Regions from separate parts of the Pseudomonas sp. GW821-FHT09C10 genome, predicted to be linked through region 4. Evidence: predicted binding sites of a transcription regulator. Region 4 holds the regulator's gene; each other region holds the start of a gene.
The links. Region 4 encodes FliA, which starts transcription of late flagellar genes. Its sites were predicted from a motif close to CTAAAGTTTNNNNNNNNNNNGCCGNTAA; they were not measured.

Region 1: the regulator FliA is predicted to act here: its motif matches at 3,914-3,941, upstream of flgM (flagellar biosynthesis anti-sigma factor FlgM).
Region 2: the regulator FliA is predicted to act here: its motif matches at 4,395-4,422, upstream of motA (flagellar motor stator protein MotA).
Region 3: the regulator FliA is predicted to act here: its motif matches at 4,860-4,887, upstream of AC07OT_RS22365 (methyl-accepting chemotaxis protein).

Annotation. Positions count from the first base shown of each region.
Region 1 covers NZ_JBWKPE010000003.1:141,043-148,809, forward strand. Annotated here, with positions in the region: gene flgC (flagellar basal body rod protein FlgC) at 16-459, opposite strand; gene flgB (flagellar basal body rod protein FlgB) at 463-870, opposite strand; gene cheR (protein-glutamate O-methyltransferase CheR) at 1,179-2,006, opposite strand; gene AC07OT_RS07620 (chemotaxis protein CheV) at 2,048-2,980, opposite strand; gene flgA (flagellar basal body P-ring formation chaperone FlgA) at 3,073-3,837, shown strand; gene flgM (flagellar biosynthesis anti-sigma factor FlgM) at 3,979-4,302, shown strand; gene AC07OT_RS07635 (flagella synthesis protein FlgN) at 4,351-4,821, shown strand; gene AC07OT_RS07640 (flagellar brake protein) at 4,918-5,667, shown strand; gene AC07OT_RS07645 (MFS transporter) at 5,728-7,110, opposite strand; tRNA gene AC07OT_RS07650 (tRNA-Arg) at 7,398-7,474, opposite strand.
Region 2 covers NZ_JBWKPE010000011.1:96,062-103,828, reverse strand. Annotated here, with positions in the region: gene AC07OT_RS20720 (trimeric intracellular cation channel family protein) at 1-541, opposite strand, end outside; gene orn (oligoribonuclease) at 717-1,259, opposite strand; gene rsgA (small ribosomal subunit biogenesis GTPase RsgA) at 1,368-2,399, shown strand; gene motB (flagellar motor protein MotB) at 2,449-3,471, opposite strand; gene motA (flagellar motor stator protein MotA) at 3,475-4,326, opposite strand; gene AC07OT_RS20695 (HDOD domain-containing protein) at 4,494-6,029, shown strand; gene AC07OT_RS20690 (rhodanese-like domain-containing protein) at 6,088-6,903, shown strand; gene asd (archaetidylserine decarboxylase) at 6,920-7,767, shown strand, end outside.
Region 3 covers NZ_JBWKPE010000012.1:174,394-182,160, reverse strand. Annotated here, with positions in the region: gene ccoP (cytochrome-c oxidase, cbb3-type subunit III) at 1-155, opposite strand, end outside; gene AC07OT_RS22385 (cbb3-type cytochrome oxidase subunit 3) at 152-352, opposite strand; gene ccoO (cytochrome-c oxidase, cbb3-type subunit II) at 356-964, opposite strand; gene ccoN (cytochrome-c oxidase, cbb3-type subunit I) at 975-2,399, opposite strand; gene AC07OT_RS22370 (alpha/beta family hydrolase) at 2,479-3,171, shown strand; gene AC07OT_RS22365 (methyl-accepting chemotaxis protein) at 3,265-4,830, opposite strand; gene AC07OT_RS22360 (CPBP family intramembrane glutamic endopeptidase) at 4,934-5,725, opposite strand; gene AC07OT_RS22355 (DMT family transporter) at 6,151-7,011, shown strand; gene AC07OT_RS22350 (DMT family transporter) at 7,042-7,767, opposite strand, start outside.
Region 4 covers NZ_JBWKPE010000012.1:26,116-33,882, reverse strand. Annotated here, with positions in the region: gene flhA (flagellar biosynthesis protein FlhA) at 1-1,408, shown strand, start outside; gene flhF (flagellar biosynthesis GTPase FlhF) at 1,421-2,737, shown strand; gene fleN (flagellar synthesis regulator FleN) at 2,843-3,676, shown strand; gene fliA (RNA polymerase sigma factor FliA) at 3,673-4,413, shown strand; gene AC07OT_RS21645 (chemotaxis response regulator CheY) at 4,584-4,958, shown strand; gene AC07OT_RS21640 (protein phosphatase CheZ) at 4,977-5,765, shown strand; gene AC07OT_RS21635 (chemotaxis protein CheA) at 5,777-7,767, shown strand, end outside.

The sequences.
Region 1 (7,767 bases), on a different contig from region 4:
ATTTGGCGCCCCTTATCACTGACCCAGGGTCAGGACCTTCTGCATCATGGTTTTGGCGGTGTTCATCATTTCCGCGTTGGTCTGGAACGAGCGGCTGGCGGAGATCATGTCTGCCATTTCCTCGACCACGTTGACGTTGGGGTAATAGACATAACCCTTTTCGTTCGCGGCAGGATGGTTCGGCTCGTAACGGGCCTCGAGGTTGCTCTGGTCTTCGACCACACCGAGGACCTGCACGCCCTGGCCGGCAGCATCCTGGTTCTGGAACAGCGAATCGCTGCCACCGCTCTGGCCACCCTGGAACATGGTGGCGAACACCGGGTGACGGGCGCGGTAGGTCTGGTCGATGCTCGAAGACACGGTCTCGGCGTTGGCGATGTTACTGGCGACGGTGTTCAAGCGCGTGGTCTGCGCGCTCATGCCACTGCCGGCAATATTGAAAACACTGGACAGGGACATGGCTTACTCTCCACGCAGGGCTGACATCAGCCCTTTGAATTTACTGTTGAGCAGGGTAAAGCTGGCCTGAAAGTTCACCGAGTTCTCGGCATAGGCCGATTGCTCCAGCTGGGCGTCGACGGTGTTCTGGTCGATCGACGGCTGCATCGGCGTGCGATACAGCAACGACTCGTCCCCACTGCTCAGGCCTTGCGCTTCGATATGACGGCTGTTGGTCATATTCAAGGCGAAGGTGCCGTTCTTGGTCTTGTCCTGCTGTGCGGCGAGCACGGCAGAGAAATCCAGGTCCCGAGCCTTGTAGTTCGGGGTATCGGCGTTAGCAATGTTGTTGGCCAGGACTTCGGCACGCTGGGCGCGGAAGCCCAGGGCTTGTTCGTGGATACCGAGCGCTTTATCGAAGCTGATGCTCATGGCGGAAACCTTTAGGCTGACCTGCTGTTCGTTAACAGGGTTATAGCAAGGCGCATGCCAATATCTGATACCCCCGTAAATCAAGGGGTTGCGAGGAGCTTGCCGGCGGCAATGCCAGAAAAGCGGCAACGGGTTTCCGCGTGGCGCCAGTAAAGCGGCAATGGGGAGTTGCCGCTTTCTTCAACTTTGCCGCAGAAACAAATGTGGGAGGAGGCTTGCCCCCGATAGCGGCTGATCAGTTGATGTCTCTATCACTGATACACCGCTATCGGGGCGCAAGCCCCCTCCCACATTATTATTTGGCCTGATTATTTCGCCTGGTAGATGATCCCAGGGCTGCATTGCACCATCTGGAAGTGATCCGGCAAACCATTGAGCGCCTCGGATGCACCGAGAAACAGGTAGCCGCCACGCTTGAGGGTGCCGTGGATGCGCAACAGGATGTCTTTCTTCACCTCGGCCGAAAAGTAGATCAGCACGTTGCGGCAGAACACCATGTCGAACTTGCCCAGGCTGGCGTAGCTGTCGAGCAGGTTGAACGAGCGAAACTCCACACGGTTCTTGATCGGCGCCTTGACCGCCCAACGCCCTGCCCCTTTCGGGTCGAAGTAGCGTTGCAAACGTTCCTGGGACAAGCCACGGCCCAGGGCCAGGCTGTCGTACTCACCGGTCTTGCAGTTGGTGAGCATGGTGCCGGACAGGTCGGTGGCGACAATCTGCGCCCCGGCTTTAAGCTGGCCCATGTTGGTCCGCTCGAACTCATCGATGGACATCGAAATCGAGTACGGTTCCTGACCCGAAGAGCAGGCGGCCGACCAGATACGCAGGCGCTGGCCCGGGCTGGCCTTGATGGCCTCCGGCAGCACTTTGCTCTTGAGCACTTCAAAGGGGTAGGTATCGCGAAACCACAGGGTTTCGTTGGTGGTCATGGCATCGACCACCATCTCCTTAAGGCCACTGCGCGGCTGCCCCTGGATCCGCTGAACCAACTCGCCCAGGGACTTGATGCCCTGCTGCTCCATCAGTTTGTTAAGACGGCTGGATACCAGGTATTGCTTGTTTTCACCGAGCAATATGCCACAGGCTTTTTCCAGGAAGACCCGGAACTGTTCAAAATCCAAATTACCCGTAGACACTGATACCGCCTCTAAAATCGTATGACCGCCAGGGGAAAACCCTAGCCGTGATCTGCTGCCTTGATCCGGTCGACTACCCGGGATGCCAGGTCATCAGGGCGGAATTTGGCCAGGAAGTCATCGGCACCGACTTTCTTGACCATCGCCTGATTGAATACGCCCGACAACGAAGTATGCAGGATGATATGCAGTTTTTGCATGCGTGGATCGCTGCGTATCTCTGCAGTGAGGGTATAGCCGTCCATTTCCGGCATCTCGATGTCAGAGATCATCATCAAGAATTCTTCTTCCGGCTTCTTACCTTCATCCACCAGCTTGCGCAGGTAATCCAATGCCTGGCGCCCGTCATTGAGGGCGACAACGTCCACGCCGACGGTTTGCAGGCAACGAGTCACCTGTTTGCGCGCTACCGAGGAGTCATCCACCGTCAGTACACGCAGCGAGACCGCCTTGTGCGCCGTTTCGGCGTCGACCACTCCCACGGAAATCGACTCCGAGGTGGGCGCCACTTCGGCGAGGATCTTCTCCACGTCGATGATCTCGACCAACTGGTTATCGACCCGCGTCACCGCCGTGAGGTAGTGATCGCGACCGGTGCCCTTGGGCGGCGGATGGATCTCTTCCCAGTTCATGTTGACGATGCGTTCCACCGAGCGCACCAGGAAACCCTGGGTCTTGGTGTTGTACTCGGTAATGATCACGAACGGGTTCTCGCGATCCTGCAGGCCGGCCGAGCCGGTGGCCAGGGCCAGGTCAAGAATCGGGATAGTCGCACCACGAATATTCGCCACACCGCACACCACCGGACTGGACTTGGGCATGATCGTCAGCTTGGGACATTGCAGCACTTCCCGCACCTTGAATACGTTGATGCCATACAGCTGCTTGCCATCCAGGCGAAACAGCAGCAACTCCAGGCGATTCTGCCCTACCAGCTGTGTACGCTGGTTTACTGAATCCATTACTCCTGCCATGCCATGACTCCTACGCTAAAACCTTTGGCTATACCTACAAGGGCGGCGCGCCCCAACACTAAAACGGCACGAGCTTTGCTATTTGTTCAATTATGGACATTACAACGACAGTTTCCCGACGCCTTCACCTGACACGGTTTTGCAGATCGCTCTGCGCACCGCTGGCGCTGCTTGCCTTCAGCCTGGGCACCACGGCCCGTGCAGAGAACCTCACCTTGCCTGATCTACTTATCGGCGTCACTCAAGGCTTTCTTGAGTTCACTGTAGAAGATTATCTGGCAACCACACAGACGCCGGGGCGTTATGAAATCCAGGTCAACCAGTTGGACCCGCGTCTGCGCATGCCGATGTGCGACAAGGAATTGACAGCGACCCTGGAAAGTCCCGCCCAACCCATCGGGCGCGTAACGGTCAAGGTACGCTGCGAAGGCGCCTCGCCCTGGACCGTGTTCGTACCGGCCCAGGTCAAATTGTTCCGTGATGTGGTGGTGGTTGCACGCCCACTGAAGCGCACGGGCATCATCGATTTCGAGGATGTCGTACTGCGTGAGCGCGACATCAGCCAGATCAGCCAGGGCTACCTGACATCCCTGGACCAGGCCATCGGGCAGAGATTGACCCGACCAGTGGTCACCGATCAGGTGATTACCCTGGTGCACCTGGAACAGGCGGAGGTCATCCGCAAGGGCGACCAGGTGGTGATTTCCGCGAGCAGCGGCGGCTTGAATGTGAAAATGCCGGGCGAAGCGCTGTCCAACGGCGGCATGAGCGAACAGATTCGCGTCAAGAACCTCAACTCCAACCGCGTGATCAAGGCGCGAGTAACAGCCCCAGGGCAAGTCGAGGTCGCTTTATAGATTACTGGTACAGGACGCTGGGTTTTCCTACACTGTGCACGAGAGGCCCCGTGCGGAGATTTATTGTCATTCGCGCCTAAAGTTTGTCCGGGTATGGCCGAAAACATGGCAAGCGTCCAAATACCCAGAGGTTTTTTTATCATGGTCATCGATTTCAGCCGTTTGAATAACACCCCGACGACGTCAGGCACTACGCGCACTACCAGTCCCAAGGACAGCGTAGAAGCCAAGGCCCCGGCGCTGCCCGCCAAGGCAGAACAGGCCAGTGCCAGCCAAAGCGGGGAATCCGTACACCTGAGCAATGAGGCTCAACAGTTGCAGAAGGTCACTGACTCGCTGCGCGATCAACCGGTCGTCAATAAAGCCCGCGTGGCCGAATTGAAACAGGCGATCGCCGATGGCAGCTATAAAGTCGACAGCAACCGTGTAGCCAGCAAGCTGCTTAACTTCGAAGCCGAGCGCTAGGCAAAGGCCTGCGCAGGGCTTTTGGACGCTTAAAACCCAAGGCCAGCCATGCATCACGACGAACATTTGCTTCAACTGATCATTGATGATCTAGCGCCGACGCAACAATTGCTCGAGCTGCTCAAAGAAGAATCACTGGCCCTCTATGGCCGGGACATGCCGCTGCTGGAAGAAATTCTGGCACGCAAGCAGTCGTTGATCGTCCTGCTGGAACAGCACGGCAAAAAACGCAGCCAGATCCTCATCAGCCTCGGCCTGCCGGCAGACCACGACGGCCTGGCGCAGTTGGCCAGCCACTCCTCGGTCGGCGATCAACTGCTGAGCCAGAGCAAAGAACTCAACCAATTGCTCGCCCAGTGCCAGGAAGCCAACCTGCTTAACGGTCAGTCGATCCAGCTTCAGCAAGCTACGACCGCCAACCAGTTGCGTATACTCCACGGCGGAGAGCCTCCGGCACTCTATAACGCCCAGGGCTCCACCTCGCGCCTGGTCAAGCCAAGCACCCGCAGCCAAGCCTGACACCGGTTTACAGCGCGCCCTATCCAAGGCCCGCCACATGCTGGCAAAATGCCGGTTCTTGCGTGTAGTCGTATTTTGTCTGGAGATGGAAGAACCGTGTTCAACGCCCTTAATGCGGAAGATGCCCCGCAGCCACCCAAGGTCCTCACCACGCCTCTGGAAATCGCCGGCACCTTGCGGATGCTGCAAGACAGCCATGACCCGCTGATCATCACTTTCCACGAACGCAGCCAGCGCTTCCAGAGCTACCTGGTGGATGTCAACCGCGACAGCAACTCGCTGGCGCTGGACGAAATGATCCCCCGCGACGGCGAGCGCTACCTCGAAAACGGCGAACCCTTTCGCATCGAAGGTTTCCATGATGGCGTACGCGTCGCCTGGGAAAGCAATGGCACCCTGACCATCAGCGAAAAAGGCGGGCACCGTATCTACACCGGCAGCCTGCCGGACGAGGTGGTCTACCATCAGCGCCGCAATGCCTTCCGCGCCGCATTGAAGCTGGCGCAACTGGTGAATATCGAGCTGGGCGGCGAAAAGCTTCAGTTGCCGATCAACGGCAAACTGCTGGATATTTCCGCCACCGGCTGCAAATTGCGTTTTGAAGGCGATATTTCCGAGCGCCTGCAACTGGGCCAGGTCTACGACCGATTTATCGCAGCCCTGCCGTTTGGCAGCATGACCACCGCCGTCGAACTGCGATACCTGCACTTCGAGGAAAGGATCAACACGACCTTTGCCGGTGTGCGCTTCCACAACATGAGTGGTTTGGTGCAACGCCAGGTCGAGCGTTTTGTGTACCAGCTGCAGCGTGAAGCACGACGGTTCGACAAAGACGACGATTTTTGATCCTTAACCATCGCAGCAAAAAAACGGGCAGCCCCCTTTGGGATCTGCCCGTTTTTGCTTTCAGGGGCGCGCCCTGCTCAATTCGTGGGGATGCTCGTCCGGCCCCAGAGGCTCGGGTGGTCCTTCGAAGGCGGGCTCATCCACCGGCAGCTCCGGATCGACCTGCGGCTCGGGATCGGGGACAGTCTGCATCTGCTCCTGCACCACCTGCTCGTCCACCCGCGGGTCCAGCGCCGCCACCAGCGGTGAACTCGACATACTGTCGGGCATTGCCACGTGATGCAGGGGGGCATCTTCCACCTGGTGCAGATTGGTCACCGCCTTAGGCCGGATTCGCCACACCAGGATCAGCGCGCACAGACTGAAAAACGCATACAGCATCTGGCTGCCGAACAGCTTCATCACCACACCCGCCAGCAACGGCCCGACACTGGCGCCGATACCGTAGGTCACCAGCAGCATGGCCGTCAGCGATACCCGGCGATCCCCCTCTACATGGTCGTTGGAAAACGCCACCGCCAATGGATACAGGCAAAACTGCACGAGAGAACACAGGAAGCCCGCCACAAACAGCACTTCCAGCGGCACTTGGGTCATGATTGCCAACGGCAGTGCCGCCACCGCCAGGCACAAGGCGAAGCAGCGGATCAGCAGCGCGCGATCATAACGATCCGACAACCAGCCCAACGGCCACTGCACCAGCAACCCGGCAAAAATGCAGCTACCCATGAACAGGCCCACCTGCTCAGTGCTCAACCCTTGCTGAGAGGCATACAGCGGCGCCAGACCGTAGAACGAACCGACGATCAACCCCGCACCCAACACCGTACTCAGCGACTGCGGCACACGCTTGATAAAGAAGCGCGGCTCCATCGGCGCAGGATGCAAGGCCGCCGGGTGAATGCGTCGGGTCATGGCCACCGGCACCAGGCACAAGGCGAAGCACAGCGCCACCAGCATCAGCAACTCCAGGCCAAGCTGGGGATGCATCACCAGTATCAACTGGCCCAATACCAGACCCAGGTAGGAGGCGATCATATAACCGCTGAACACCACGCCACGCTGCTTGGCATCGGCCTGCTCATTGAGCCAGCTCTCGATGACCATGTACTGGCACATCATCCCCAGGCCCACGATTACCCGCAGCACAATCCAGGCCGGCAGCCAATCGACCAGGCCATGGCCCAGCACCGCCGCACCGACAATCCCGGCACAGGTGGCGTAGGCACGAATATGCCCAACCCGGGCAATCAGGCGATGCCCGATCTTGCCGCCCAGCACCAGGCCAAAGTAGTTGGCCGCCATCAGTGCACCCACCCATAGGCTGTCGACGTGGTCGGCCGCCAGGCGCAAGGCCAGGTAGGTACTGAGCAGGCCGGAGCCAATCAGCATCATCAAGGAGGCGAAATAAAGGGCTCGAAAAGATTTCCAGATCTGGCGCATCGGCGTTCCGAGCGGCTCCTTGCGGTGAGAGACAGGGCTATCGGCATGATAGTCCGGGGTGACCGGGTCCGGACAGGCAACATGTGCTGTTTCCGGGGATTATTTTGCTTAACAGCTCAGACGCTGTCGGATGGCGCGCAAGGTACATCGTTGCGACAAATACATCATGGCACCTGCTGTGAACCTTGATCGGCGGCAAGGTTCGACCCGGGTGCAAAAAGATCAGAGCCCACAAAAAAACCCCGCCAGGAGGTTCTGTGCGGGGCTTTCTTTATGAGCTACGAATCTGGTGTCCCAGGGCCGGTTCGAACGGCCAACCTTCCCCTTAGGAGGGGGATGCTCTATCCAATTGAGCTACTGGGACAAATGACAGCCATCAGGCCAAGGGCACTGCGACAGACGGCGTGCATGTTAACGGCCGGACTGGGTTTTGTCATGTCGTCCGTGGGCTTTTTGAGTGTAGGCCGAGCCTTACCGGAACGATGGCGGTTTCACCCCGCAAATACGGGCACTTGGCCTGATCGTGCAAAATGCACTCCTCCAAAATGCCAGCATTGCAAATTGCAACCCCGTACCCTGCTAAAGTAAACTCAAGCCCTTGATTTTAATGAATTTATATTTTGGCACGACACCTGCAACAGTTCTCCTGCAAGCCCC
Region 2 (7,767 bases), on a different contig from region 4:
AGCCGCTGAACAGGGTCAGTAGAATCGCCTGCTCGCTGGGCAGTTCCAGGTAGAGGCACAGCAGGTAGAACCAGGCGGCGAGGAATGACACGCTGGCATACAGTTCACGGCGGAAGATCAGCGGAATGTCGTTGCAGAAGATATCCCGCAGAATGCCGCCGAAGACGCCGGTGATCACCCCGCTGACCGAGGCCACCAGCATGCCGTGGCCCATTTCCAGGGCGGTCATGCAGCCGATCAAGGTGAACGCGACCAGGCCCACGGCATCCAGCGCGAGGAACAGCGAGCGCAGGCGACGCATCAAGGGTGCGATAAAGATCGTCACCAGCGCCGCGATGGAGGTCAGCACCAGGTATTCCGGGTGCTTGACCCACGTCAGCGGGTAGTGGCCGAGCAATACGTCGCGTACCGAGCCGCCGCCCAATGCCGTCACGCAGGCGATCAGCACCACACCAAACCAGTCCATGCCGCGCCGGCCGGCGGACAACGCGCCGGTCATGGCTTCGGCGGTGATGGCGATGAGGTAGAGCATCAGCAGCATGAAGGCGATCCTTGTAGTGAGCGGGCTTGCCCCGCGCTGGGCTGCGCAGCAGCCCCAAATACTTGGCGATGATATCTATAGGGAAAAATGCGGCAACAGCAGTGGGGCCGCTACGCAGCCCAACGCGGGGCAAGCCCGCTCACCACAGAAAGCCCGGACACAGCAAGAAACCGTTTCAAGCCTTGATGAAATGCTTGCGGTAATGCTGCAGCTCGGCGATCGACTCGCGAATATCATCCAGCGCCAGGTGGGTGCTGCCTTTATGGAAGCTGTCCTTGACCTCCGGCGCCCAGCGCGCAGCCAGTTCCTTGAGCGTGGACACATCCAGGTTGCGGTAGTGGAAGTAGCTTTCCAGCGCTTTCATATGGGTATAAAGGAAGCGACGATCCTGGCAGATGCTATTGCCGCAGATCGGCGATTTACCCTTGGGCACCCACTTCTCCAGGAAGGCAATGGTTTCGGCTTCGGCTTCGGCCATGCTGATGCGGCTGTCACGCACACGCTGGGTCAGGCCGGAGTTGCCGTGGGTGCGGGTGTTCCACTCGTCCATGGTGGCGAGCACGGCGTCGCTGTGGTGGATGGCGATCACCGGACCTTCGGCCAAGGTGTTGAGGTTGCTGTCGGTGACAATGGTCGCCATCTCGATGATGACGTCGGTGTCAGGGTTCAGACCGGTCATTTCCAGATCGATCCAAATCAGGTTCTGTGGGTTTTGCATGGCTTGATTCTCTTGGCACCTTGGCGTAGCTGCGCAGTTTAGCAGGCGGGGCCGTGCTAGACTCGCGACCGTTTTACCCAACCTTTGCATTATCGACACGGAACACCAATGGCCAAACGCCAGCTCAATCGTCGCCAAAACTGGCGCATCGAAAAGATTCAAGGTGAACGCGCCGCCCGCGCCGCCAAACGTGAATCCTCCGCCGTGGAAGCGCTCGAGGGCGGCGACCTGGGCCCCGAACAGACGGGCCTGGTAATCGCGCACTTCGGTGTGCAGGTCGAAGTCGAGGCGCTGGAAGGCGAACTCGCGGGCCAGGTGTTCCGCTGCCACTTGCGTGCCAACCTGCCTGCGCTGGTCACCGGCGACAAGGTGGTCTGGCGCGCCGGCAACCAGGGCATCGGCGTGATCGTCGCCCAACTGCCGCGCACCACCGAACTGCGCCGCCCCGACAGCCGTGGCCAGCTCAAGCCGGTAGCGGCCAACGTCGACATGATCGTGATCGTGTTTGCACCGCTGCCCGAGCCCCATGCCAACCTGATCGACCGCTACCTGGTGGCGGCCGAGCATGCCGGCATTCGCCCGTTGTTGCTGCTGAACAAATTCGACCTGATCGACGAGCAGAATGCCCCCGCGCTCAACGCGCTGCTGGCGGTCTACCGCACCCTGGGCTACCCGGTGCTGGAAGTCTCGGCCCATCACGGCAATGGCATGGAACAGCTGCAACAGCAGTTGGACGGACGTATCAGCGTCTTTGTCGGCCAGTCGGGCGTAGGCAAATCCTCGCTGGTCAACAGCCTGCTGCCGGAAGTCGATACCCGCGTGGGCCCGCTGTCGGAGCTGTCCGGCCAGGGCACCCACACCACCACCACGGCGCGGCTGTTCCACTTCCCGGGCGGCGGTGAGTTGATCGACTCCCCGGGCATCCGTGAATTCGGCCTCGGCCACGTCAGCCGCAGCGACGTGGAAGCGGGCTTTATCGAATTCAACGACCTGATCGGCACCTGCCGCTTCCGCGATTGCAAACACGATCGCGAGCCGGGCTGCGCCCTGCTCAAGGCCTTGGAAGACGGCCGCGTGCAGCAGCAGCGGATGAACAGCTATCGGTCGATTATTGCGAGCTTGCCGGAAAGCAGTTACTAAACTGGCGAAACAACAAGGCCGCGATCATCGCGGCCTTGTTGTATATGGCTTAGGAACCCGTCCCCGGCACCGTAGGATCTTTCACCCCACCATCATCAAACAGGTTCAGCTTCTGCCGCAGTTCATGGGCCGGCAATGGCTCCTGCCCTGGCGGGATGGCGTTAGGGTCGGCCGGCACTTCACCTGGCCCGCCCGCTCCCTGGGTTGGCACCGGCGGCGCGACATGTTGGTCACCTTCAATCGCACGCTGGGCCTTTTTGGTCAGCACGACGATATCGATGCGGCGGTTGATCGGGTTGAACGGATCCTTGGGGTCAAACAGCTGCGAGGACGCAAAGCCCACCACGCGCGCGACTTGCGGGTCGGGGTAGCTGCCGGCCACCAGTGCCCGACGCGCGGCGTTGGCACGGTTGGCGGAAAGCTCCCAGTTGCCGAAGTCACCCTGGCCCGCGTAAGGCTTGGCATCGGTGTGGCCGCTGATGCTGATCTTGTTCGGCACCGCCTTGATGGTGTCGGCCATGGCCAGCAGGATGTCTTCAAAGTACGGTTTCAAACGCGCGCTGCCAGAGTCGAACATCGGCCGGTTGGCGGCGTCGGTGATCTGGATACGCAAGCCATCCGGGGTGATCTCGAACGAAATCTGATCCTTGAACTTCAGCAGTTGCGGGTTTTCCTCAACCTTGGTCTGCAACTCTTGCAGCAACAGTTCAAGACGCTCCTGCTCGACCTGCTCGGCCATGGCTTCGACGGTATCGCGCTCGATCGGGATTTTTTCCTGCGGTGCTTCGGTTTTGACTTCCGGGTTGATGGTGCGCTCAGGCGCCAACTGCGGCGAACCGCCCAGGTCGATCACGAAGGGCGTGCCGCTTTCCGAGAAGCCAATCGGGTCTTTGAAGTAGCCGGCAATGGCAATCTTCTGTTCGGGCGTGGCGGTGGACATCAGCCACAGCACCAGGAAGAACGCCATCATCGCCGTGGCAAAGTCGGCGAAGGCGATTTTCCAGGCGCCGCCATGGTGCCCCGCAGCGAAGCGCTTGACGCGCTTGATGATTATCGGCTGGTTGTTTTCCATGGCTTAGCGACCGCGAACCGCTTGTTCCAGCTCGGCGAAACTTGGGCGATGCTTCGGGTACAGCACCTTGCGACCGAACTCCACCGCCAACGAAGGCGGCATGCCGGAAGCGGACGCCACCAGGCTGGCCTTGATCGATTCGTACAGGTTGATTTCTTCCTTGGCGTCGTGGGCCAGGGAGGTCGCCAGCGGGCCGAAGAAGCCGTAGGCCGCGAGAATACCGAAGAAGGTACCCACCAGCGCCGCACCTACGTGCATGCCGATAGCCGCCTGGTCACCTTCGCCCAGGGAGGCCATGGTTACCACGATACCCAGTACCGCCGCGACGATACCGAAGCCGGGCATGCCGTCGGCTACACCGGTCACGGCATGGGAAGGATGCTCCAATTCTTCCTTGAGGCTGAACAATTCCATGTCGAACAGGCCTTCAAGCTCATGGGGAGCCATGTTGCCGGAGGACATGATGCGCAGGTAGTCGCAGATGTAGGCGGTCATGCGCTCATCTTTGAGCACGGCCGGGTACTTGGCGAAAATCGGGCTGGCCGCGGCGTCTTCGATGTCGGCCTCGATGGCCATCATGCCTTCGCGGCGGCTCTTGTTGAGGATCTCGTAAACCAGGCCCAGCACTTCCAGGTAGAACGTGTGTGTGAAGCGCGAACCGAACATGCTCAGCGACTTCTTGATCACGTGCATGGTCATGTAGCCGGGGTTCGCCTGCAGGAAGGCACCCAATGCCGCACCACCGATAATCATCACCTCGAAAGGCTGGATCAGTGCCGCAATTTTACCGTGGGACAGGACGTAGCCGCCGAGCACGCTCGCGAAGACGACGATAATGCCGATAATTTTAGCCATAGGAGATGAGTACTTGCGCCGTCGGGTTCATGGACATATTTGGGGGAACTGAAAAACTCTTGTTCTACTTATCGGCAAAACTGCGCCAGACTATAGCCCGTTAAGGCGAAAAGCCAGTTCGGCCCGCTCCGGGTGTGTTGACCGCAAGTGATGATCGCGCCCCAATCATGGCTAATGAAACGACAGTCCCAACTGCAAAACCTGCTTCTCTAGCCGCTTGGATCAAGCGCCTGGACGAAGTGCTGCTGCCTGTTCCACAGGCCAGCCATGACCGCGTGTGCAAAGCCATCCGCGATAGCCGCAGTTCGTTGCGAGATATTGCCGAGCTGATGCAAAACAGCCCGGCCCTCGTACTCAGCGTCATGCGCGAGGCCAACAGCCACACCCATGGCAGCCTGACGGCGCCGGCGGAAAACCTCGAAGTGGCGCTTAACCGCCTGGGCCTCAAACGCGCCGAGGAACTGCTGGCACGCCTGCCGTCGGTGCCGGCCCATGAAATTCCCGTAGCGCTGCGCCAGCTGTTGCTGGTCAGCCAGCACGCCTCGCAACAAGCCAATGGATTGTTCGGCAGTCGCCTGGCGCGGCTGTGGCAGGACATTCACTGGGGCAGCCTGCTGTTTCTTTCACCGCTGTGGCCGATGGCCGTTGCCTACCCCAAGCTCCTGGAAGAATGGGAACTGCGGGTCATCCACAAAGGCGAGTCGGCACGCAAGGTCGAACAGGCATTGTTCGGCGTGCGCCTGCTGGACCTGTGCCTCGGCCTGACCGAGACCTGGCACCTGCCGATCTGGGTATCCCAGGGGTATACCTTGCTGCGGACCGAGCAGCGCTTGCTGGTCAAGGCCCTGCACATCGCCCGCGAAGACGACCCTCTTCGTCACCAGCAATTGCTCGACGCCGATCCCAACCTGCGCCGCTGGTTGAATCAGCCGGCCAATACGGTGCTGCTGGCCAACGGCCTGGCGATGTCGGCCCAGGAGTCCTGGACCTGCCCGCACACCCAGCGCTGGCAGTACCTCACCGCGTTGTACCTGCAACAGCCCCTGGGCGAGGTGCAGCAACAGGTGCACCAGCAAGCCGTCACCAGCGCTCGCAGCACCTTGATGCCCGACCTCTGGCACCCGGCGCTGTCGCTGATCTGGCCGTGGCATGTGCACAAGATTCATCGCGGCCTGCTGCCTGCACCACCGCCCACCGCCGAAGCCCTGGCTGTCTGGCGCAAGCGTTGTACCGAACTGCTGGTAGAGCCGAGCCGCTTTGCCAACGCCATGCATTTGACCACGTGCGCCAAGGAGGCCCTGGTGGCCAGCGGCATGCAGCGCGTCATGCTGTTCATGGCCGATCGTGCCCTGAGCACCTTGCGCGTACATCAGGCCGACGGCCTGCCGAAGGACGCCGCCAACCTGAGCCTGGATGTGGTCAACAGCACGCTGCTGCAGCGCCTGCTGGAAAAGTCCGCCCAGGTGCGCCTCACACCGGAAAACCACGCCCAGTTCTCGGCACTGCTGCCGCCGATCCTGCGCCGCCTGTTCACCGGCGAGCACCTGTTGTTGCGGTCCATGAGCTGCAACGGTCGCGTGGTGATGGTGATGGTCGCCGACCAGGGCGGCGGGCCGTTCTCGGAAACCACCGTGCAGGCCTTCGGTAAAACCGCCCAATGCATCGAGAAAGCCCTGCACAGCTTTACCAACCGCAGCGCTTGATGCTTGCGCTACAATCGCCGTCCTTTAATCGCCAACATTTGTGCCCAGGAGACCTCACATGCCTGACTTCTCTGGCTTGCCGCTGGTGATCGAGTCCAGTGACCTGCTCGCTCAACTGGATGCCGAACACCTGATTCTGGTGGACCTCACCAGTGCCGCCCGCTACGCCGAAGGGCACATCCCCGGCGCGCATTTCGTTGACCCCAAGCGCACCCAGCTGGGCCAGGCGCCGGCACCCGGCCTGCTGCCCGGCAAGGCCGAGCTTGAGAAACTGTTCGGCGAACTGAGCCACACGCCCGACGCTACCTACGTGGTCTATGACGACGAAGGCGGGGGCTGGGCCGGGCGTTTCATCTGGATGCTCGATGTGATCGGCCACCAGAAATACCACTACCTGGATGGCGGCCTGCTGGCGTGGCTGGAGGGCAAGCACCCGCTCTCCACCGACGTGCCCGCCCCGGCCGGCGGCCCGGTCAGCCTTACGCTGCACGATGGCCCCACCGCCACCCGCGAATACCTGCAAAGCCGTCTTGGGGCTGCCGACCTGGGCATCTGGGATGCCCGTGGCCCGCTGGAATACTCCGGCGAGAAAGTCCTCGCGGCCAAAGGCGGCCACATCCCCGGCGCGGTGAATTTCGAGTGGACTGCCGGCATGGACAAGGCACGCAACCTGCGCATTCGCCGCGACATGCCGCAGATCCTCGAAGACCTCGGGCTGACCAAAGACAAAGAAATCATCACCCACTGCCAGACTCATCATCGCTCTGGCTTCACCTACCTGGTGGCCAAGGCGCTCGGTTATCCGCGAGTCAAAGGTTATGCCGGTTCCTGGGGCGAATGGGGCAACCACCCCGACACCCCCGTCGAGATTTAAGGTTTAAGGACAGTTAATGAAAAAGCAGTTGTTTATCCTCAGCCAGTACCTGCTGCCGCACCACCTGCTGTCGCGGTTGGCCGGCTGCATCGCCGAGTGCCGCGTGCGCTGGTTCAAGAATGCCTTCACCACGTGGTTCGCCAAGCGCTATCAAGTGGACATGTCCCAGGCCCTGGTGGAAGACGTGACCGCTTACGAGCACTTCAACGCCTTCTTCACCCGCGCCCTGAAAGACGGTGCCCGCCCACTGGACCAGACCCCTGGCGCCGTATTGAGCCCAGCCGATGGCGCAGTCAGCCAGCTTGGCCCCATCGAACACGGTCGTGTGTTCCAGGCCAAAGGCCACAGCTTCAGCGTGCTGGAACTGTTGGGCGGCGATGCAGCGGTCGCCGCGCCGTTCATGGGCGGTGATTTCGCCACCATCTACCTGTCGCCGAAGGACTACCACCGTGTGCATATGCCTCTGGCCGGTACCCTGCGTGAAATGGTCTACGTACCTGGGCGGATTTTCTCGGTGAACCAGACTACCGCCGAAAACGTGCCGGAGTTATTTGCGCGTAACGAGCGCGTTGTCTGCCTGTTCGACACCGAACGCGGCCCGATGGCCGTGGTATTGGTCGGTGCGATGATTGTCGCGTCGATTGAAACCGTATGGGCCGGCCTGGTGACTCCGCCGAAGCGCGAGCTGAAAACCTTCCGCTATGACGAAGCTGCGCGCGCGCCGATTCACCTGGAGAAGGGTGCGGAACTGGGTCGCTTCAAGTTGGGCTCCACTGCGATCGTGCTGTTCGGGCCGGATCAGGTGAAGTGGGCTGAAGAACTGGTGGCGGGTTCGCCGGTGCAGATGGGCCAAGGCATCGCTTT
Region 3 (7,767 bases), 150 kb from region 4:
TTGTCGTATTCCTCGATACCGTCGAAGGCGTGGCCCATGGTCTGGTCGACACTGCCCTTGGTCTCGCCCTTGCGGGTACCGATCAACAGCCAGGTCAGGCCGATCAGGCTGCCGAGGGTCAGTACGCAGATCCATGTACTCCAAAAGGTAGTCATGGCCGGTTGCTCCTTGTTACAGGCTCTTCTTGAGCGTCGGTTGGAGAGGGTTCATCGGCGAAGGGCAGCAGGCGCGCCTGCTCGAATTCCGCATTGCGCCGGTTGTTGAACACCCACAGCGACAGGCCGATAAAGGCGATGGCGACCACCAGCGTGCCAAGGCCGCGGATGGTGCCCGCATCGAATTCAAATCCCATGGCTCACCTCTTGCTCTTGATGGCAGTGCCGAGTACTTGCAGGTACGAAACCAGCGCGTCCATTTCGGTCTTGCCCTTGAGGCTGGCCACGGCGCCACTGATGTCGTCGTCGGTGTACGGCACGCCGAGGGTGCGCATCACGTTCAACTTGGTCTCGGTGTGGCTGCTGTCGACCGCCGCCGTGACCAACCACGGGTAGGCCGGCATTTTCGACTCAGGCACGACGTTGCGCGGGTTGTACAAGTGCGCGCGGTGCCAGTCGTCCGAGTAGCGTGCGCCGACGCGCGCCAGGTCAGGCCCGGTGCGCTTGGAGCCCCACAGGAACGGGTGGTCCCACACGCTTTCACCGGCCACCGAGTAATGGCCGTAGCGCTCGGTCTCGGCGCGGAACGGGCGGATCATCTGCGAGTGGCACTGTACGCAACCTTCGCGGATGTAGATGTCGCGGCCTTCCAGTTGCAGCGCGGTGTAGGGCTTCATGCCTTCCACCGGCTTGTTGGTCACGTCCTGGAAGAACAGCGGGACGATCTGGGTCAGGCCGCCGATGCTCACGGCGAGCACCATGAGCAGCATCAGCAGGCCGACGTTCTTTTCAATCGTTTCGTGTTTCATCACTGACTCCTCAGGCCATCTGCGCGGCAGGTGCGGCTTCGACAGGTTGTGCCGAGCGCACGGTGCGCCATGTGTTGTAAGCCATCAGGAACATGCCGCTGAGGAACACCGCACCGCCCACCAGCCGCACGATGAAGCCTGGGTGGCTGGCCACCAGGGTTTCGACGAAGGAGTAGGTCAAGGTGCCGTCTTCGTTGATCGCACGCCACATCAGGCCCTGGGCGATGCCGTTGACCCACATCGAGGCGATGTAGAGCACGGTGCCGATGGTGGCCAGCCAGAAGTGCGCGTTGATCAGGCCGAGGCTGTACATCTGCTCGCGACCGAAGACTTTCGGGATCATGTGGTACAGCGCGCCGATGGAGATCATCGCTACCCAGCCGAGGGCGCCGGCGTGTACGTGGCCGATGGTCCAGTCGGTGTAGTGGGAGAGGGCGTTGACGGTCTTGATCGCCATCATCGGACCTTCGAAGGTCGACATGCCGTAGAACGCCAGGGACACCACCAGGAAACGCAGGATCGGGTCGCTGCGCAACTTATGCCAGGCACCCGACAGGGTCATCATGCCGTTGATCATGCCGCCCCAGCTCGGCGCCAGCAGTACCAGCGACATCACCATGCCCAGGGACTGTGCCCAGTCCGGCAGCGCGGTGTAGTGCAGGTGGTGAGGACCGGCCCAGATGTACAGGGTGATCAGCGCCCAGAAGTGCACGATGGACAGGCGATAGGAGTACACCGGGCGCTCGGCCTGTTTCGGCACGAAGTAGTACATCATCCCGAGGAAGCCGGCGGTGAGGAAAAAGCCTACCGCGTTATGCCCGTACCACCACTGCACCATGGCATCCGTCGCACCGCCGTACAGCGAGTAGGACTTGGTCAGGCTGACCGGGATTTCCAGGTTGTTGACGATGTGCAGGATCGCCACGGTGATGATGAACGCACCGAAGAACCAGTTACCGACGTAGATGTGCTTGGTGTTGCGCTTCATCACCGTGCCGAAGAACACGATGGCGTAGGCCACCCAGACGATGGTGATCAGGATGTCGATCGGCCATTCCAGCTCGGCGTATTCCTTGGAGCTGGTGTAGCCCAGGGGCAAGCTGATCGCGGCCAGGAGGATGACAAGTTGCCAGCCCCAGAAGCAGAACGCGGCGATTTTCGGCGCGAACAGCTGGGTTTGGCAGGTACGCTGCACCGAGTAGAAGGAGCTGGCGAACAGCGCACAGCCACCGAACGCGAAGATCACCGCGTTGGTGTGCAGTGGGCGCAGGCGGCCGAAGCTGGTCCAGGGCAAGTCGAAGTTGAGCGCGGGCCAAACCAATTGGGCGGCGAGAAAAACCCCGAGCCCCATGCCGACGATGCCCCACACCACCGTCATAATGGCGAATTGGCGGACCACCTTGTAGTTATAGGCGGTACTTAAAGTAGTGTTCATGGTTCCCCATCCACGGTTCAACCCAAGCAAATGCGGCACTTGGGCTGGAGTTATAGGCAGACTGAATAGCGAGGCAAGCATGGGCAAAGAGCACAAGGCCAGTATTGACGGGGATCAATGGGCGCAGTGTGTGCGGGAACACGGGTGGCTTTGGGATGTCGCGTCGGGCCGTGCTTCGGGTGATTGCGTGACGTTGATCCTGGCCCATGGCGCCGGCGCACCGATGGACTCATCCTTCATGAACGACATGGCTGCACGCCTTGCCGGGCATGGCGTCAACGTGTTGCGCTTCGAGTTTCCCTATATGGCCCAGCGCCGGGTGGACGGCGGCAAACGCCCACCCAACCCGGCGCCAAGACTGCTGGAAGCCTGGCGCGGGGTGTATGCCGAGGTGCGACGTCATGTCGCTGGGAAACTGGCCATTGGCGGCAAGTCCATGGGCGGGCGCATGGCGAGTCTGTTGGCGGACGAATTGGCCGCCGACGGGCTGGTGTGCCTGGGGTATCCGTTCTATGCGGTGGGCAAACCGGAGAAACCACGGGTCGAGCATTTGGCCGGGCTGAGCACGCCGACGCTGATCGTGCAGGGCGAACGGGATGCCCTGGGCAATCGGGGGGCGGTGGAGGGCTATGATTTGTCGCCGAGCATCGAAGTGATGTGGCTGGTGGCGGGAGATCATGATTTGAAGCCGTTGAAGGCTTCGGGGTTTACGCATGAGCAGCATTTGGAGGCTGCGGCCGTGCAGGTGGCTGAGTTTCTCAGCGCCTGTTAGGGCCAATCGGGAGCAAGCCCCCTCCCACATTCGACCGCATTCCAAGGGATGTACGCGGTTAACTGTGGGAGGGGGCTTGCTCCCGATATCGGTCTACCGGTTGAAACGCTCGACCAACGAATACTGGGTATTCGCCGTATGCGTCAGCTCTTCACTCAACTGCGCCGAGTTCATTGCCTGCTCCGAGGTCTCGTCCGCCAACAGCGCAATGGTGCTGATATTGCGGCTGATCTCTTCGGCCACCGAGCTTTGCTCTTCGGTGGCGGCCGCGATCTGGGTGGTCATGTCGGTGATATGCGCCACCGCTTCACTGATGCCCACCAATGCCTGGTCCGCCTCCATCACCCGCGCCACGCCTTCTTCGGCCTGGCGATGCCCGGTGTCCATGGTTTGTACGGCAGCGGCAGCGGTTTGCTGCAGCTTGGCGATCAGGGCGTGGATCTGCCCGGTCGACTCAGCCGTGCGCTGCGCCAGTTGGCGCACTTCATCGGCGACCACCGCAAACCCACGGCCCATCTCACCGGCTCGCGCCGCTTCAATGGCGGCGTTGAGCGCCAGCAGGTTGGTCTGGTCGGCAATGCCTTTGATCACGTCGACTACGCCGCCGATCTCGTCGCTGTCCTTGGCCAGTTGGGTGACGGTCACGCCCGTTTCCCCCACGGCCACCGACAGACGTTGAATCGCCTCGCGGGTTTCCCCGGCAATATCGCGACCGCGACCGGTCAGGCGATTGGCTTCCTGGGTCGCGTCGGCCGTGCGCTGCACGTGGCTGGCCACTTCCTGGGTGGTCGCCGCCATCTGGTTGACCGCCGTGGCCACCTGCTCGGTTTCCACGCGCTGGCGTTCCAGGCCGCTGGAGCTGTTATGCGCCAGGGTATTGGACTGCGCCGCCTGGTCGTTGAGGTGCTCGGCGGTGTCCTGCAAGCGCGTCAGGCAGGTCTTCAGACGTGCCTCCTGGCTGAGGATCGACATCTCCAGGCGCGCCTGGGCACCACGGCTGTCGGTGTACATCTGCGCGATCAACGGGTCGGAGGTGGTCTGTTCGGCCAGGCGCAGCAGGCGCTTGAGGCCGCGCTGTTGCCAGCTCAGGCCCAGCAGGCCCAATGGCACCGACAAACCCGCCGCCAGGGCAAAGCCCCAGTGGGAGTTGAGCGACGCACCGATCATGAAGCTCAACTGGCTGATCAGGATAAACGGCAGCCAGTCCTGCAACACCGGCAGCCACTTGTCCCGCTGGGGAACGGCCGACTTGCCCTGGTTGATGCGTTGGTAGAGCGCTTCGGCACGGCGGATCTGCTCGGCGGTGGGCTTGATGCGCACCGATTCGTAGCCGATCACCTGGTTGCCTTCGAAGACCGGCGTCACATAGGCGTTAACCCAGTAGTGATCGCCCGTCTTGCAACGGTTCTTAACGATGCCCATCCATGGCAAGCCTTGTTTGAGCGTGGTCCACATATGCCCGAACACGGCCGCTGGCACGTCCGGGTGACGGACCAGGTTGTGCGGGGCACGCACCAGTTCGTCGCGAGAGAACCCACTGATTTCGACGAATGCGTCGTTGCAGTAGGTGATCACGCCTTTGGCATCTGTGGTGGAGATCAACCGTTGCTGAGCGGGGAAGGTACGTTCGCGCTGGGTAACGGGCTGGTTATTACGCATGATTGTTCAATCCGCAAGGCTTTCATTGGGTATCGGCGGTAACGGGGGTTTATTTAACTTATTTTTGCAACAATCGGCGGGTTGGTCATTCCTCGAGTGGATATCAACCCGCCAGCATCGGATAGGTAAACAACCCGAAGTGAAGCAGATTCAAGCCAAAGTGCGTGGCAATCGCCGCACCCAGCCCGCCAAACCGATACGCCAGGCCGTAACCGACCCCGGCGATGCCCGCCAGCAGCACCCATTGCCACCCTGCACCCAGGTGCACCAGGCCGAACAGCAGCGATGCCAGCAGCAGCGCGAGGTTTTCGCCGTAGGGCAACTGTTTGAAGCGTCGGCTCAAGCCGCCTTGAATGTAGCCACGGAACAGGGCTTCTTCCACCAGGGTCACCAGCAACAGGTTGTTGAGTACCCACAGCCAGGCCTGGTCCGGCCATTTCGGCGCCCAACTGATCACGCCCAGCAGGGTTGCGCCACCCAGCGCAACGATGGCGGTAAGGGTCAGTACCAACGCGGTGACGCAGATCCACAGGCGCAACGGACGCCGCGCCACAATCCACGGGCAGGCCAGCAACAACCAGAAACCAATCAGCGGCTTGTCCTGGTTCAGGTACATCGAGAACGGCACGGCATCGGGGGTGAAGCGCTGCGGGGCAATGCCGCGACCGTTATGGAACCCCGGCAGCCAGTGCATCGCCAGGCCTAGCGCCAACACGATAAACAGCCCGTGACCCAGGTAACGCGCCCACGGCGTGCGCTGCTGGCGTACGGCATAGCCGGCGATCAACAGCAGGGCGACGGACACCAGCGCCAGTGCGCCCAGTTGCCCGTAGGCCAAGGCCAGCACATAGCCGATGGAAAGAAGCGCCAGGTACAGCCAGGGCAGTGGGAGCATGGAGGAATCCTTGGAAAAAACCGGTCGGCATTATAGCGATGACCTGCGTGCCGAAACGTGAAAACGCCTCCCCGCAAAAGGGCTTGGGCAAGTGATTGCAAAACATGTCATCGGCTGGTTATAGTCCTTGCGTCCTTATTCCTTCAAAAAGATCAGCACATGCCAGCTTCCCTGCGCATAGCGGTAGTCGATTCAGCGGTCAACGCTGTGCGCGTGCCGTGCGCGAACAAGCAGCCTGTGCAGATCAGTCACTACCCCCCACCTGTCAGTAGCACGCCGGTGTACGCAGTCGTATCACCGCCGGGTGTTGGCATTTCGGGCTGATCGGCACGTTGTTGTGCCCGCTCTGCCTGCCTGAAAAAAACTACTGAATTTCAGCCTCTGCGGCTGAATCGGCTTTTTTTGCCTGATTACAGGTGGTAACCATGTCCGTTCTTTCGAAACACTCCGTGGCCGCGGCGGCCTCGACGAGCCTGTTTGTCCTGCTGTGGAGCAGCGGGGCGATCTTCTCCAAACTGGGCCTGGCCCATGCTTCGCCCTTCGCCTTCCTGCTGATCCGTTTTGCCATCGCCCTGGCGGGGCTGGTGATCCTGGTGCCGGTCCTGCGGTTGAAACTGCCGCGTCCCGGCAAGCCCATGTTGTACGCGGCGGCAACCGGGTTGGTATTGCTGGGGGCCTATCAGATTTTCTATCTGCTGGCCCTGGACCTCAGCGTCACCCCCGGCGTCATGGCGACCATCATGGGGGTGCAGCCGATCCTCACCGTGGTGCTGATGGAGCGCCAGCGATCCTGGCGCCGGATGTTCGGCCTGAGTCTGGGCTTGGCCGGGCTGATCATGGTGGTCTACCAAGGCATCGGGCTGGCGGGCATGTCCCTGGCCGGGATGCTGTTCGGGCTGCTGGCTCTGGCAAGCATGACCTTCGGCTCGATCATGCAAAAGCGCATCACCGACAACCCCCTCGGCACCCTGCCGGTGCAGTACCTGGCGGGGCTGCTGTTGTGTTCGGTGTTTGTGCCGTTCCAGCCGTTCCACGTTGAACACAACGCCGGCTTTTACCTGCCGGTGCTGTGGATGGGCCTGGTGGTGTCGTTGCTGGCAACGCTGTTGCTGTACCGCCTGATCGCCCGGGGCAACCTGGTGAATGTCACCAGCCTGTTCTACCTGGTGCCGGCAGTGACGGCGGTGATGGATTACCTGATCTTCGGCAATCGGCTCGCGATGCTGAGCCTGTTGGGGATGGGCTTGATCATCATTGGGCTGGTCTTCGTGTTCCGCAAAAACTGATGCCCCCCGTAGGTGCCGGCCAGCCGGCGCCTACGGTTTTCGAGGCCGCAATACCAGCCACAACGCCCCGGCAATCAACACGCCGCCATATAAATGCGCCATTGATAACGGCTCGTCGAGCAACAACGCCCCCCACAACACGCCGAACGGCGGGATCAGGAAGGTGGTGGTCATCGACCTCACCGGCCCAATCGCGGTGAGCAGCCGAAAGTACAACACGTACGCAAACGCCGTACACACCAGCCCCAACCCCAGCAGCGACGACCAGACCTGCCAGCCACCCCAACTCGCCGGCGGATGGCTGATCGCGCTGTAGGCAAACAACGGCAGCAGAAACAGGGTCGCGCCCAGCATGCTGCCCAGGGCCGCGAGACGACTGTCCAGGCCGCCGCGCTGGTCCAGCCAGCGCCTGGCGAGGAACCCGGCAAAGCCATAACAGGTGGTGGCCAACAGGCAAGCCAGTGCGCCCATCAATAATTCCAGGTCAAACGCCACCGGTCCTGCACGGGTCAGCACGCCTACACCGAACAGGCCCAGGCACACCCCGGCGATTTTCGACGGGGTGAGGCGTTCGCTGAAAAACAGCCCGCCAATCAACACCCCCATCAACGGCGTGGTGGCATTGAAGATCGCCGAGTAACCCGCCGGCAGTACCTGGGCGGCCACCGAATACATGGTCGCCGGGATCCCCGAGTTGATCACCCCCAGCAACAGGACCGTCTTGAACTTGCCCTGGAAATCCCAGCGCATCCGCGC
Region 4 (7,767 bases):
GTACGCCCTGCTGACCATCGGTGACGGTTTAGTGGCGCAATTGCCATCACTGTTGTTATCTACAGCTGCCGCCATCATGGTGACCCGTGCTTCGGGCTCCGAAGACATGGGCAAGCAGATCAGCCGCCAGATGTTTGCCTCGCCCAAGGCCCTGGCCGTGGCGGCCGGCATCATGGCGATCATGGGGATCGTGCCGGGCATGCCCCATGTGTCGTTCCTGAGCATGGCGGCCCTGGCCGGCGGCGCTGCCTACCTGTTCTGGAAAAAGCAGAATGCGGTCAAGGTCCAGGCCCAGCAAGAGATCGCCCGCCAACAGGAACTGCTGCCGTCCCCGGCCCGCGCCCAGGAAACCAAGGAGTTGGGCTGGGACGACGTGACCCCGATCGACATGATCGGCCTGGAAGTCGGCTACCGCTTGATTCCGCTGGTGGACCGCAACCAGGGCGGCCAGTTGCTCGCGCGGATCAAGGGCGTGCGCAAGAAGCTGTCCCAGGACCTGGGCTTCCTGATGCCCACCGTGCATATCCGTGACAACCTCGACCTGGCCCCGAGTGCCTACCGCCTGACCCTGATGGGCGTGATCCTGGCCGAAGCCGAGATCTACCCGGACCGCGAGCTGGCAATCAACCCCGGCCAGGTGTTCGGCACCCTCAACGGCATTACCGCCAAAGATCCGGCTTTTGGCCTGGAAGCGGTGTGGATCGAAATCAGCCAGCGCAGCCAGGCGCAGTCCCTGGGCTACACCGTGGTGGACGCCAGTACCGTGGTCGCCACCCACCTCAACCAGATCCTGTACAAGCACTCCCACGAGCTGATCGGCCACGAAGAAGTCCAGCAATTGATGGGTTTGCTGGGCAAGGCCTCGCCAAAACTGGCAGAAGAGCTGGTGCCGGGCGTGCTGTCGTTGTCGCAATTGCTCAAGGTGCTGCAGGCGCTGCTGGCCGAACAGGTGCCGGTACGCGACATTCGCAGCATTGCCGAGGCTATCGCCAACAATGCCGCCAAGAGTCAAGATACCGCCGCGCTGGTGGCGGCGGTGCGTGTCGGATTGTCCCGCGCCATCGTGCAAAGCATTGTAGGGCTTGACTCCGAGCTGCCTGTGATCACCTTGGAACCAAGGTTGGAACAAATATTGCTCAATAGTATTCAGAAGGCAGGACAAGGCCAGGAAGAGGGCGTTCTGCTGGAGCCAAGCATGGCTGAGAAACTGCAGCGTTCGTTGATCGACGCCGCACAGCGCCAGGAAATGCAGGGCCAACCGGTGATTCTGCTGGTGGCGGGTCCGGTCCGGGCGATGTTGTCGCGGTTTGGACGTCTGGCAGTACCGAATTTGCACGTTTTGGCTTATCAGGAAATTCCTGACAACAAGCAAGTGACTATCGTCGCGACAGTAGGGCCCAACGGCTGAGGGTAGTGGGTTATGCAAGTTAAGCGTTTTTTCGCCGCCGATATGCGTCAGGCCATGAAACTGGTCCGCGATGAGCTGGGCGCCGATGCCGCGATTATCGGTAATCGTCGTATTGCCGGCGGTGTCGAGCTGACGGCTGCCCTGGACTACACCCCCTCGGCATTGGCGCCGCGTGTGCCGAACATGGAGCTCGAAGACGAGCTGCGCAAGACCGCTTCGCGCATCGTCTCGGCCCAGGCTGAACTGAGCATGCGTGGCGACAGCGATGCCTCCACCAATCGCCAGTTGTTCGCCGGCCTGCCGCTGACCGCCGCCGAGCCGCTGGTTGAGCCAACGTTCATCGAACCGCCGCGTCCTGCCGCGCCAGCCCCGGCTGCAGCAGTCGACCAGCGTGTCTTCGACTCGATGCGTTTTGAACTCAACGGCCTGCGCGAGCTGCTGGAAGTGCAACTGGGCTCGCTGGCCTGGACCCAACTGCAAGGCAGCAAACCGCACCAGGCCAACCTGTGGCGCCGCCTGCAACGCATCGGCCTGTCCGGCCCGTTGTCCCGCGACCTGCTGGCCCTGACCACCGAAATCGAAGAGCCTCGCCAGGCCTGGCGCATGTTGCTGGCCCACCTGGCGCGGATGATCGCCACCCCGGAAATCGAACCCCTGGAAGAGGGCGGTGTGATCGCCATGGTTGGCCCTGCCGGCATGGGCAAGACCACCACCCTGGCCAAGCTGGCGGCGCGCTATGTGCTCAAGTACGGCGCGAACAACATCGCACTGGTGAGCATGGACAGCTACCGCATCGGCGCCCAGGAACAGCTCAAGACCCTGGGCCGTATCCTCAATGTGCCGGTCACCCACGTCGACCCGGGCCAGTCCCTGGCCAACGCGCTCGATCCGTTGCTGCGCAAGCGCGTGGTGCTGATCGACACCGCCGGCCTGCAGGCCAGCGATCCGGCGTTGCGCCTGCAACTGGAAAGCCTGGCCGGGCGTGGCATCAAGTCGAAAAATTACCTGGTGCTTGCAACCACCAGCCAGAAACAGGTTCTTACCGCTGCGTACCATAGCTACAAGCGTTGCGGTCTGGCCGGCTGCATCCTGACTAAACTGGATGAAACCGCCAGCCTGGGCGAAGTGTTGAGCCTGGCTATCAGCCATGAACTACCGGTTGCCTACCTGACCGACGGGCCGCGGATCCCGGATGATTTGCATCTGCCGCGCCGTCATCAGCTGGTCAGCCGCGCCGTCAGCGTGCAAATGCAAGAAGAGCCTAGCGAGGAAGCGATGGCCGATATGTTCGCCGACCTTTACCACAACCCGGCAAAACGGGTGGGTTGAGGTGCGATGAACACCGTGAAATGTACCTACATCGATGGTCTGCAAGCGATTCACGCGGCCAAGCCATGTAGCCTGCGTCTAAGCAAGACAAGGTAAAGAAATAAAATGGGCAGCATGCATCCCGTACAGGTGATCGCGGTGACCGGCGGCAAAGGTGGCGTCGGGAAAACTAACGTGTCAGTGAATTTGTCCCTGGCCCTGGCAGAGCTTGGCCGTCGCGTCATGCTGCTGGATGCTGACCTGGGGCTGGCGAACGTCGACGTTCTGCTGGGACTGACGCCCAAACATACCCTGGCCGATGTGATCGAGGGGCGCTGTGAGCTGCGCGACGTGCTGCTCCAGGGCCCTGGCGGGATCCGCATCGTGCCGGCCGCCTCCGGTACCCAGAGCATGGTGCACCTGAGCCCGGCGCAGCATGCCGGCCTGATCCAGGCATTCAGTGACATTGGCGACAACCTCGACGTGCTGGTGATCGACACCGCCGCCGGGATCGGCGAGTCCGTGGTCAGCTTCGTGCGCGCGGCGCAGGAAGTCTTGTTGGTGGTCTGCGATGAACCCACCTCGATCACCGACGCCTACGCCCTGATCAAACTGCTTAACCGTGACTACGGCATGAACCGCTTCCGCGTCCTGGCCAACATGGCCCAGAGCCCGCAGGAAGGCCGCAACCTGTTCGCCAAGTTGACCAAGGTCACGGATCGCTTTCTCGATGTCGCCTTACAATACGTCGGTGCAGTTCCCTACGACGAGTGTGTGCGCAAGGCTGTGCAAAAGCAGCGTGCAGTCTACGAAGCGTTCCCTCGTTCCAAGTGCGCATTGGCGTTCAAGGCTATTGCCCAGAAGGTCGATACCTGGCCGTTGCCTGCCAACCCTCGGGGGCATCTGGAGTTTTTCGTCGAGCGATTGGTGCATCAGACGAGTGCAGGACCGGTGCTATGACAGCGAACGGCTATAACGCTTACAAGAAATCTGCCCGTGACAGCCAGGGCGAGTTGATCGAGCGCTATGCGCCACTGGTCAAGCGCATCGCCTATCACCTGCTGGCACGTCTGCCCGCCAGCGTCCAGGTCGAAGACCTGATCCAGGCGGGCATGATCGGTCTGCTCGAAGTGTCGACCAAGTACGACGCGAGCAAGGGCGCGAGCTTCGAGACGTATGCGGGTATCCGCATCCGTGGCGCGATGCTCGACGAAGTGCGCAAGGGTGACTGGGCGCCGCGTTCGGTGCACCGCAATACACGCATGGTCAGTGACGCAATTCGTGCAATTGAAGCAAAAACCGGTCGCGACGCTAAAGATCACGAAGTTGCGGCCGAACTCCAATTGAGTCTCGACGATTATTACGGGATTTTGAACGATACCTTGGGCAGCCGCCTGTTCAGTTTCGACGACCTGTTGCAGGACGGCGAACACGAAGGGCTGCACGAGGACGGCGCGAGCGCGCATATGGAGCCGTCCCGTGACCTGGAAGATGAGCGTTTCCAGGGCGCGTTGGCGGACGCCATTGCCAACTTGCCGGAGCGCGAGCGGTTGGTATTGGCGCTGTACTACGACGAAGAGCTGAACCTCAAGGAAATCGGTGAGGTCCTGGGGGTCAGCGAATCCCGTGTCAGCCAGTTGCATAGCCAGTGCGCGGCCCGCTTGCGGGGGCGTCTGGGAGAGTGGCGAGCGCGCTGACAGGCAGTGTGGGGAGCATTGCAAAGCGATACCGCGAAGGTGATAGGCCTTCGCGGGCTCGGGCCGTGGTGCCCTTGGCAGTCCTTTTTGTGTAATGCCTGTTGATTGAAATGGCGCGTCCAGGTGCTGGGCGCGTTTAAGACTGCTTGGAGGTCGAATTGGACAAGAACATGAAAATCCTCATCGTTGATGACTTCTCAACGATGCGGCGGATCATAAAAAACCTGTTGCGTGACCTTGGGTTCACAAACACGGTCGAGGCGGATGACGGCCTTACGGCGATTCCGATCCTCAACAGCGGGAGCATCGACTTTCTGGTAACGGACTGGAACATGCCGGGCATGACCGGCATCGACTTGTTGCGCCACGTGCGTGCCGACGAAAAATTGCGCAGCCTTCCCGTGTTGATGGTGACCGCCGAAGCCAAGCGTGAACAGATCATCGAAGCCGCCCAGGCCGGGGTCAACGGTTACGTGGTCAAACCATTCACTGCACAGGCCTTGAAAGAGAAGATCGAAAAGATCTTCGAACGCATCCACGGCTGATGCCATCGCGGGGGAGCTATGGAGCATAAAGAAACGTCACAGGGAGACTTTGAGTCGACCCTGAAAAAGCATGCTCACCAGTTGGTTGACAGCCTTGAAAAAGGCCAGTTCGGCGACGCGGTGCAGTTGATCCATGAGCTCAACCAGACCCGTGACCGCGGCCTGTACCAGGAAGTGGGCAAGCTCACACGCGAGCTGCACAGCGCGATCGTCAATTTCCAGATTGACCCGCACATGCCCCAGGCCGAAGAGATTTCGCAGATCACCGACGCCACCGAACGCCTGTCCTATGTGGTCAGGCTGACCGAGGCGGCGGCTAACCGCACCATGGACCTGGTGGAAAACGCCACGCCCCTGGTCAACGGCATGGCCACGGAAGCCCACGCCCTGAGCGTTGACTGGGGCCGCTTCATGCGCCGTGAAGTCGGTGCGGAAGAGTTTCGTGAGCTGGCCCGTCGGGTCGAAGGGTTCTTGTCACGCAGCGAGCAGGAAAACCGCATGGTTTCCAGCAACCTCAATGACATTCTGCTCGCCCAGGATTACCAGGACCTGACCGGTCAGGTGATCAAGCGTGTGACCCAGTTGGTCACCGAAGTGGAAAGCAACCTGCTCAAATTGGTACTCATGGCCGGCCAGGTCGACCGTTTTGCCGGCATCGAACATGACCGCGAAGCGATCCTCTCTGAAAAAGATCCACAAAAACATCTCGCCAAGGGTGAAGGTCCGCAGATTCATGCCGATAAACGTGAAGACGTTGTGTCAGGTCAGGATGACGTAGATGACCTGTTATCCAGTTTAGGCTTCTAAGGAGCACCCACATGAGCTTCGGCGCCGATGAAGAGATCCTTCAGGATTTCCTTGTAGAGGCCGGCGAAATTTTAGAGCAACTGTCCGAACAACTGGTCGAGCTGGAAAGCCGCCCGGATGATGCGAACCTGCTCAATGCAATTTTTCGCGGTTTTCATACTGTAAAAGGGGGCGCCGGCTTCCTCCAGCTCCATGAGCTGGTGGAGTGCTGCCACATCGCCGAGAACGTGTTCGACATCCTGCGCAAGGGTGAGCGTCACGTTGATTCGGAGTTGATGGACGTGATTCTCGAAGCACTGGATGCGGTCAACGGCATGTTCAGCGAAGTGCGCGAGCGTGCCCCGATCACCGCAGCCACTCCGGAACTGCTGGCCGCCCTGGCGCGCTATGCAGAGCCGGCCGACACCTCGGCAGCGCCGGTGGTCGAAGCCGCACCCGAGCCGGAACCGGTGGCGGAGCCTGATGTGACGGACAGCGAGTTCGAGCAACTGCTCAGCTCCCTCAGTGCCGTCAAGGCCGAAGCCGAAGCGCCGGCTGCGGTTGCCCCGGCTGCCCCGGCTGCCGCGCCGACCAGCGAGGACATTACCGACGCTGAGTTCGAGTCCCTGCTCGATCAATTGCACGGCAAGGGCCAGTTCGCTGCCGACGCCGTGGCGCCTGCCGGTGCCGCCGCCGATGCTGCGGATGCGCCTGCCGCTTCTGCCAGCACCGACATCACTGACGATGAATTCGAAGCGTTGCTCGACCAGTTGCATGGCAAGGGCACCTTCGCGGCCGATGCCTTGCCGGCCGTCGCCGCTACGGCTGCGGCCCCGGCATCACCCGCTGCCGGCGCCAAGCCTGCGGACGATGGGTTGATCTCCGATCACGAATTCGAAGCACTGCTGGACGATCTGCACGGCAAGGGCAAGTTCACCGAAGTCGCCCCGGCCGCTGCTGCAGCCACGGCGGCACCGGTTGCCGCCAAAGCCGCCGCGCCCGCCGCCAAGCCTGCGCCTGCGCCGGCTGCTGCCCCGGCTCCAGCGCGTGCCGCTGCCGCACCGGTCGCGGAAAAACCGGCCAGTGAGGCCGAAACCACCGTGCGGGTCGATACCGCGCGGCTGGACGACATCATGAACATGGTCGGCGAGCTGGTACTGGTGCGTAACCGCCTGGTGCGCCTGGGCCTGAGCAGTGGCGATGAGGCCATGCAGAAGGCCGTGTCGAACCTCGACGTGGTCACCGCCGACCTGCAGACCGCGGTGATGAAAACGCGCATGCAGCCGATCAAGAAAGTCTTCGGTCGCTTCCCGCGCCTGGTTCGCGACCTCGCGCGCCAGCTGAAGAAAGAGATCAACCTGGAACTGGTGGGTGAAGAAACCGACCTCGACAAGAACCTTGTCGAGGCCCTGGCCGACCCGCTGGTCCACTTGGTGCGCAACGCTGTCGACCACGGTGTCGAAACCCCGGAAGAACGCGAGGCCTCGGGCAAGTCCCGTGGCGGCAAAGTGATCCTGGCGGCCGAGCAGGAAGGCGACCACATCCTGCTGTCGATCACCGATGACGGCAAGGGCATGGACCCGACCATCCTGCGCAATATCGCGGTCAAGCGCGGCGTGATGGACAAGGACGCCGCCGACCGCCTGACCGACACCGAGTGCTACAACCTGATCTTCGCCCCCGGCTTCTCGACCAAGACCGAGATTTCCGACGTGTCGGGCCGTGGCGTGGGCATGGACGTGGTGAAGACCAAGATCAGCCAGCTCAACGGCTCGATCAACATCTACTCGACCAAGGGCCAGGGCTCCAAGATCGTCATCAAGGTGCCGTTGACCCTGGCGATCATGCCGACCCTGATGGTGATGCTGGGCAACCAGGCATTCGCCTTCCCGCTGGTCAACGTCAACGAGATCTTCCACCTCGACCTGTCGCGCACCAACGTGGTCGACGGCCAGGAAGTGGTGATCGTGCGGGACAAGGCGTTACCCCTGTTCTACCTCAAGCGCTGGCTGGTTGCATCGGC